Bdellovibrio bacteriovorus HD100: one gene and its partner. Each later gene encodes a partner of the first gene's protein in a complex. Links are inferred from orthologs where the notes say so. Each region holds a gene or a part of one and is shown on either strand. Other genes may lie near its edges.

The links.
Region 2: the proteins of nuoD (region 1) and BD_RS17810 are in contact, whole or in part, in a cryo-EM structure (PDB 6ZJN), measured with the Thermus thermophilus proteins. The link is inferred for Bdellovibrio bacteriovorus HD100 from one-to-one orthologs. Residues at the interface, in WP_223903221.1 of Thermus thermophilus: Pro35, Ser36, Asp139, Gly141, Ala142; in WP_096411122.1 of Thermus thermophilus: Ala224, Glu225, Gln226, Glu227, Ala295, Trp297, Phe298, Arg299.

Annotation. Positions count from the first base shown.
Region 1 is NC_005363.1:2,992,361-2,995,882, reverse strand. Bases 232-3,226 are described here. They hold nuoD (NADH dehydrogenase (quinone) subunit D), read left to right. Parts: upstream 232-885; coding sequence 886-2,568; downstream 2,569-3,226. Other genes in these bases: nuoF (NADH-quinone oxidoreductase subunit NuoF), read left to right, coding at 3,053-3,226; BD_RS14130 (complex I 24 kDa subunit family protein), read left to right, coding at 2,580-3,053; BD_RS14140 (NADH-quinone oxidoreductase subunit B), read left to right, coding at 378-899. Also shown: BD_RS14145 (S8 family peptidase), read right to left, coding at 1-140; more of nuoF, read left to right, coding at 3,227-3,522.
Region 2 is NC_005363.1:3,758,174-3,760,943, reverse strand. It holds BD_RS17810 (complex I subunit 1/NuoH family protein), read left to right. Parts: upstream 1-694; coding sequence 695-1,846; downstream 1,847-2,770. Other genes in the region: nuoL (NADH-quinone oxidoreductase subunit L), read left to right, coding at 2,734-2,770; nuoK (NADH-quinone oxidoreductase subunit NuoK), read left to right, coding at 2,382-2,705; BD_RS17805 (NADH-quinone oxidoreductase subunit J), read left to right, coding at 1,856-2,392; BD_RS17815 (NADH-quinone oxidoreductase subunit A), read left to right, coding at 422-685; mfd (transcription-repair coupling factor), read right to left, coding at 1-193. UniProt on the Escherichia coli protein: NDH-1 shuttles electrons from NADH, via FMN and iron-sulfur (Fe-S) centers, to quinones in the respiratory chain. The immediate electron acceptor for the enzyme in this species is believed to be ubiquinone.

The DNA of each region.
Region 1 (3,522 bases):
TCGACTTTTGCGCCCTGAATTTCCAATTCAACGAAGCCAGGTGCCAGTTTAATAAGCAAATCTTGCTTTTGGGAGCTGGCAGATGCCACTCCGGACAAAACAAGAATGGCAGAAGCAACGTACAGTGCCATCTTCTTCATGTGGGTTTTCTCCTATTGTTTAAGCTCCCTAAAGTTTGTGGTTAAACGACAGGAGAATCAATTTCATTTGGCTCACTTTGGAAAGGTGCGTTGAAGAAATCGGCGAGGGCCGCCAATATATATATCTAGTTGTCAGGATTACGGTTTTTCAGTAACTACTTAATGATAGCTAAATGAAATTGCAGAGGTGTATTTATGCACAATGAACAAGTGCAGGGTTTGGTATCTCACGATGGGATGACCGGAACCCAAGCTGTAGATGATATGTCGCGGGGTTTTGCTTTCACGTCAAAGCTTGATGCTATTGTTGCGTGGGGAAGAAAAAACTCTCTGTGGCCAATGCCGTACGGTACTGCTTGCTGCGGTATCGAGTTCATGTCCGTGATGGGTCCCAAGTATGACTTGGCTCGTTTCGGTGCGGAAGTGGCGCGCTTCTCTCCACGTCAGGCGGACTTGCTTGTCGTTGCGGGAACCATCACTGAGAAAATGGCTCCGGTGATCGTGCGTATCTATCAGCAGATGCTGGAACCTAAGTACGTGTTGTCCATGGGCGCTTGTGCAAGCTCCGGTGGTTTCTATCGTGCTTACCACGTTCTTCAGGGCGTTGATAAAGTCATCCCTGTCGACGTTTACATTCCAGGCTGCCCTCCAACACCAGAAGCGGTGATGGACGGTATCATGGCTTTGCAGCGTATGATTGCGACAAATCAACCTCGTCCTTGGAAAGACAACTGGAAGAGCCCATATGAACAAGCTTGAAAATCTGAAACAGCTTCTGGCTGGCAAATTTAAAATTGAGAACTTCAAGTTCACTCACGCTGTTGGCGATGACGTGATTGAAGTTCCTAAAGAAGACGCTCCGGCGCTTTTGTTGTTCCTTCGTGAAAGCGGCCAGTTCGATTTCCTGATGGACGTGTGCGGTGCGGACTACCCAAGCCGTGAAAAGCGTTTTGACGTTGTTTACAACCTGTTCAACTCCAAAGACTCCTCCCGTCTGCGTGTGAAAGCGCAAGTGGGTGAGGGCGAGTCCATCGGCACTGCAATTCCTGCTTACCGTGGCGCGGACTGGTTTGAACGTGAAGCATACGATATGTTCGGTATCATCTTCGAAGGTCACCCAAACCTGCGCAAGATCCTGACTCACCACCAGTTCGTGGGTCATCCTCTGCGCAAGGACTACGATGCGAACAACCAGCAGGCGTGCACGAACTCCCTGCCGATTCACTTCAACAACGAGCCGGGTTCCCCTGGCGACGTATTGAACGACAAATATCTTCCATTGAACATCGGTCCTTCCCATACGGCGATGCACGGAACTTTGCGTGTGATGGCTGAAATGGACGGCGAGACGATCGTTCGTTGCAACAACGAGATCGGTTACCTGCACCGTTGCTTCGAAAAAATGGCAGAGACTCACCCGTACAATCAGGTGATCCCTTACACCGACCGTCTGAACTACTGTTCTGCTCCGATGAACAACATCGGGTATTGCAAAGCGGTTGAAAGACTTTTGGGCGTGGAAATCCCGCCGAAAGCTCAGGCGATGCGTGTGATCCTGGCTGAACTTTCCCGTATCATCGATCACACGATCGCAATCGGTACCGGCGCGATGGACTTGGGGGCTTTGACCAGCTTCTTCTATATGTTCGGTATGCGTGAAAAAGTTTACGGTCTGTTCGAGAAACTTTGCGGTGCCCGTCTGACAGTATCCATGACCCGTATCGGTGGTATGGCTCAGGATGCGCCGGAAGGCTGGTTCGACGAGGTTCTGGCTCTTGTAAAAGAAATCCGCAAGGGCACAGACGAGATGGCCAATATGGTTATCGACAATAAAATCTTCATCCAGCGTACCAAAAACGTATGTCCGGTATCTGCTGCTGATGCAATTCAGTGGGGTTACACAGGTCCGATGCTTCGTGCCTGCGGTGTGAACCTGGATTTGCGCAAAGCTCAGCCATACTATGGATACGACGCTTTGGATTTTGATGTTCCAGTGGGAACCAACGGTGACATCTATGACCGTTACCTGGTTCGTTTCGAGGAAATGCGTCAGTCCGTTCGTATCATTGAACAAGTCTGCAAAAACGTTCCAGGTGGCGATTACACAATCCGCGACAAAGGCATCGTTCTTCCAGAGAAAAAAGACGTTTACGGCAACATCGAAGGTTTGATGAATCACTTCATGCTGATCATCAAAGGTCTTCGCCCACCAGTGGGTGAAGTTTATGATGCGACAGAAGCAGCCAATGGTGAGTTGGGCTTCTATCTGGTCAGCGATGGTTCCGCGAATCCGTACCGTTTGAAAGTTCGTCCACCTTGCTTTGCGATCTACCAGTCTTTCCCGACTGTGGTTAAGGGCGCGATGCTGGCGGATGCGATTGCAACGGTTGCTTCTATGAACTTGATCGCCGGTGAGCTGGATAGATAAGGATATTGAATATGTTTAAATTGTCTGATTCTGGCTTGGCTGCAGTAAAAAGTGAACTGGCTCGCTACGAGGCGAAAGAGTCCGCTATTATTCCAAGCCTTTACATTGCTCAAAAAGAAAACAACGGCTTCATCACGCCGGAAATCATCCGCACACTTTCTCAGGTGATGGATATTCCGGAAGCACGTATCAATGAAGTGTTTAAGTTCTACACCATGTTCAACCAGAAGCCCGTGGGCAAGTACCACGTGCAGGTTTGCACGAACATCTCCTGCGCTCTTGAGGGCGGTCGTGAGATGGCAAAACACATCTGTCATGAACTGGGCGTGAAGTTCGATCAGGTCACTGCGGACGGTCGTTTCACAGTTTCCAAGGTCGAGTGCCTTGGTTCCTGCGGAACTGCGCCGATGATGCAGGTGAATGACAGCTATCACGAAAAGCTGACTCCTGAGACTGCGATGAACCTGTTGAGAGGTATGAAATAATGTCTGAAGTAAAAATGCTTACAGAATTCTACCACCTGCCTGAATATCAAACTCTGGCGGGCTACAAAGCCAAGGGTGGTTACGAAACTCTTCATAAAGCTTTTAAAATGCAACCTCAGGCCATCATCGATGAAGTGAAAGCTTCGGGTTTGCGTGGTCGTGGTGGTGCGGGTTTCCCGACCGGTATGAAGTGGGGCTTTTTGCCGAAAAATGGCGAGCCACGCTATCTTCTTTGCAACGCCGATGAAGGTGAACCGGGGACTTTCAAGGATCGTATGATGATGGAGCGTGCTCCACATCAGTTGATCGAGGGCATGATCATTTCTGCTTTCGCGATCGGTTCCCACAAAGGTTACATCTATGTTCGTGGTGAATACGTATTCCCGATCGAATGCCTGAACAAGGCAATCAAAGAGGCTTACGCTGCCGGCCTGCTGGGTAAAAACATCCTGGGTTCTGGTTTTGACTT
Region 2 (2,770 bases), 770 kb from region 1 along the record:
TCACTGCTTCGCGATGACTACCAACCACAACAAGATGCGGCAAGCCGTTGATTTTTTTAGAGTAAGTCTGCGACAAAAAGTAAGCAAGCGCCAGCGGAGACGCCGCCCCGGTGACTTGAATCTTTCCGCGAGTTGTTTCAAAGGCTCTCTCCAGGATGGATTCGAGTCTTGTGTGAGTGCTTTCGGCTTTCATTTGGTGGGCTCATCTTGCCACGCTTATCGCCTTGTTTCCATTCATATTTCTTGGTTTTCACTGACGACACATATATAACTAATTGAAATCCAAATAATAACGACAACTTTGGAGGGACTAGTGCCACTCGGTGGAGTCATATTCATCGTCATTTTCATTGCTCTTTTTGGAGCCTTTTTAGTTTGGCTTGCTGCCAACATTACTGGGACAAAACCGGTATACAACCCTGTGAAGTACGAGCCTTACGAGTGCGGTATTCCTGGTATTGAGAAAAAGGAAACAAAGATTTCTGTTAAGTACTATCTAACAGCGATCCTGTTCATCCTTTTCGATATCGAGATTATCTTCATGTACCCTTGGGCGATTTCATTCCGTGAGTTCATCGCGACAGGCGAAGGCACATTTGTCTTCGTTTCCATGATGATCTTCATCGCGATCTTCATCTTCGGGCTGTTCTGGGAAGTTAAATCTAAAGCTTTGGAATGGGACTAAGCGATGGGAATGGGTAAAGATATTTTCGAGATAACCGTCAACGGTTTAAAACTGGTCGTCATCTTCCTGATGATGGTTCAAGCAGTGCCTATTTTGGTTTGGCTTGAGCGCCGTGGCTCCGCATTCATTCAGGATCGTCTGGGTCCGAACCGCGTGGGTCCTCTGGGTCTGGTGCAGCTTCTTGCCGATGCGGTGAAGTTCCTGAACAAGGAAAACTTCATGCCGCAAACTGCGAAGCCGTTCCTGTACTATGCGGCTCCGATTTTCGCGTTGATTCCGGGGGCAGTGGCTTTCTCTGCGATTCCGCTTTCTTCTCCGATTCAGGTAGGCACCTTTGAAATGTTCGGCTCCACTTGGGGTCCTTACACTTTCCTGGTTCAGGGTTATGATATCGGCGTGGGCATTGTGTTCATCCTGGGCGTCAGCTCATTGGCTGCTTACACATTGCTGATGGCGGGCTGGGGTTCCGGCAACAAGTACACCTTGATGGGTGCGCTTCGTGCTTCCGCTCAAACGATCTCTTACGAACTGGCTTTGGGTCTTTCCATCGTGGGTGTGATCATGCTTTATGGCACGTTCAACCTGACGGAAATGACACTGGCTCAGCAGGGTCCTTTGGCGTTCTCTTTCCTGGGTCACACGATCACCGCAAACTGGCTTCCTAACTGGGGTATTTTCTATCAACCAGTGGGCGCTTTGTTGTTCTTCTCGGCCGCGTTTGCGGAATCCAACCGTCTGCCATTTGACTTGGCGGAAGGTGAGTCCGAGCTGGTAGGTGGTTTCCACACTGAGTACGGCGGTTTCAAATTCAACATGTTCTTCATCGGGGAATACGGTCACATGATGATCGCTTCCGGTCTGATGGTGCTGTTCTTCTTCGGCGGTTACACGATCCCTTACGTGTCTGTGGCTGAGCTGAATGAATGGGCGGCGGGTGTTGCTTCCACAGCCGGCAAGGCAAGTGCCCTGGTGGCGTTGATCCATTTCCTGGTGTTCAACATCAAGTTTGGTTTCTTCATGTGGGTCTTCATCTGGGTACGTTGGACTTTGCCTCGTTTCCGTTACGATCAGCTGATGGATCTGGGTTGGAAGACGATGCTTCCTTGGGCTTTGGCAAACACCATTATCACAGCCTTTGTGATCTACATCGCATCTTTGTAAGGAGTTAAAATGACAGCAGATGCATTTCTTTTCTGGTTTTTAGCGTTTGTCACTCTGGCCTCCGGCCTTAGTGTCATTTTGATGTCCAATCCGATCTACTCCGCTTTGTGCCTGGCGATGACCATGGTGGGAATCTCCGCATTGTTCGTGACTCTGAATGCCTACTTCATCGCGGGCGTTCAGCTGATTGTCTACGCCGGTGCGGTCATGGTTTTGTTCACGATGGTGATCATGCTCTTCGACTTGAAAAAAGACGTTCAGGCCTTCACTCGTGGCAAGTTCACGGGTGTGGTTAAGATCGCCTCTGTCGGCCTGTTTGCAGGCTTGGTAGTGGGTGCCATCGCCATGTCGGTGAATCTGATGGGTGAAAAAACCACTGATAATCCGGTGCTGGTGGGTACAGGCATGGAATCAACCAAAGCTTTGGGACAGATCTTGTTCACCAAATACATCTTCGGATTTGAGGCTTTGGGCGTTCTTCTTCTGGTAATTGCAGTGGGTGCCGTTGCTTTGGCACGCAGTAAAGGTGGAACACATGAACACTGAGTTCATCAATAATATCGGCCTGACTCATTACTTGGTTCTGGCTGCACTTTTGTTTGTTATGGGTATGGCGGGCGTTCTTCTTCGCCGTAACGTGATCGTTCTTTTGATGTCCATCGAGTTGATGCTGAACTCTGTGAATCTGACTTTCGTGGCTTTCAGTAAATACCTGGGCCTGTTGGATGGTCACATCATGGTGTTCTTCGTTATGACTATCGCGGCTGCGGAAGCGGCAGTGGGTCTGGCGCTGGCAGTATCCATCTTTAAACGATTCAACGAAGTGAATATTCGCTTCTTTGAGCACTTGAAAGGATAGGGGATAAGCTGTGAATCATTCTCTATTAATGGCAATCCTGATTCTGGCTCCATTCATTGGTTTCC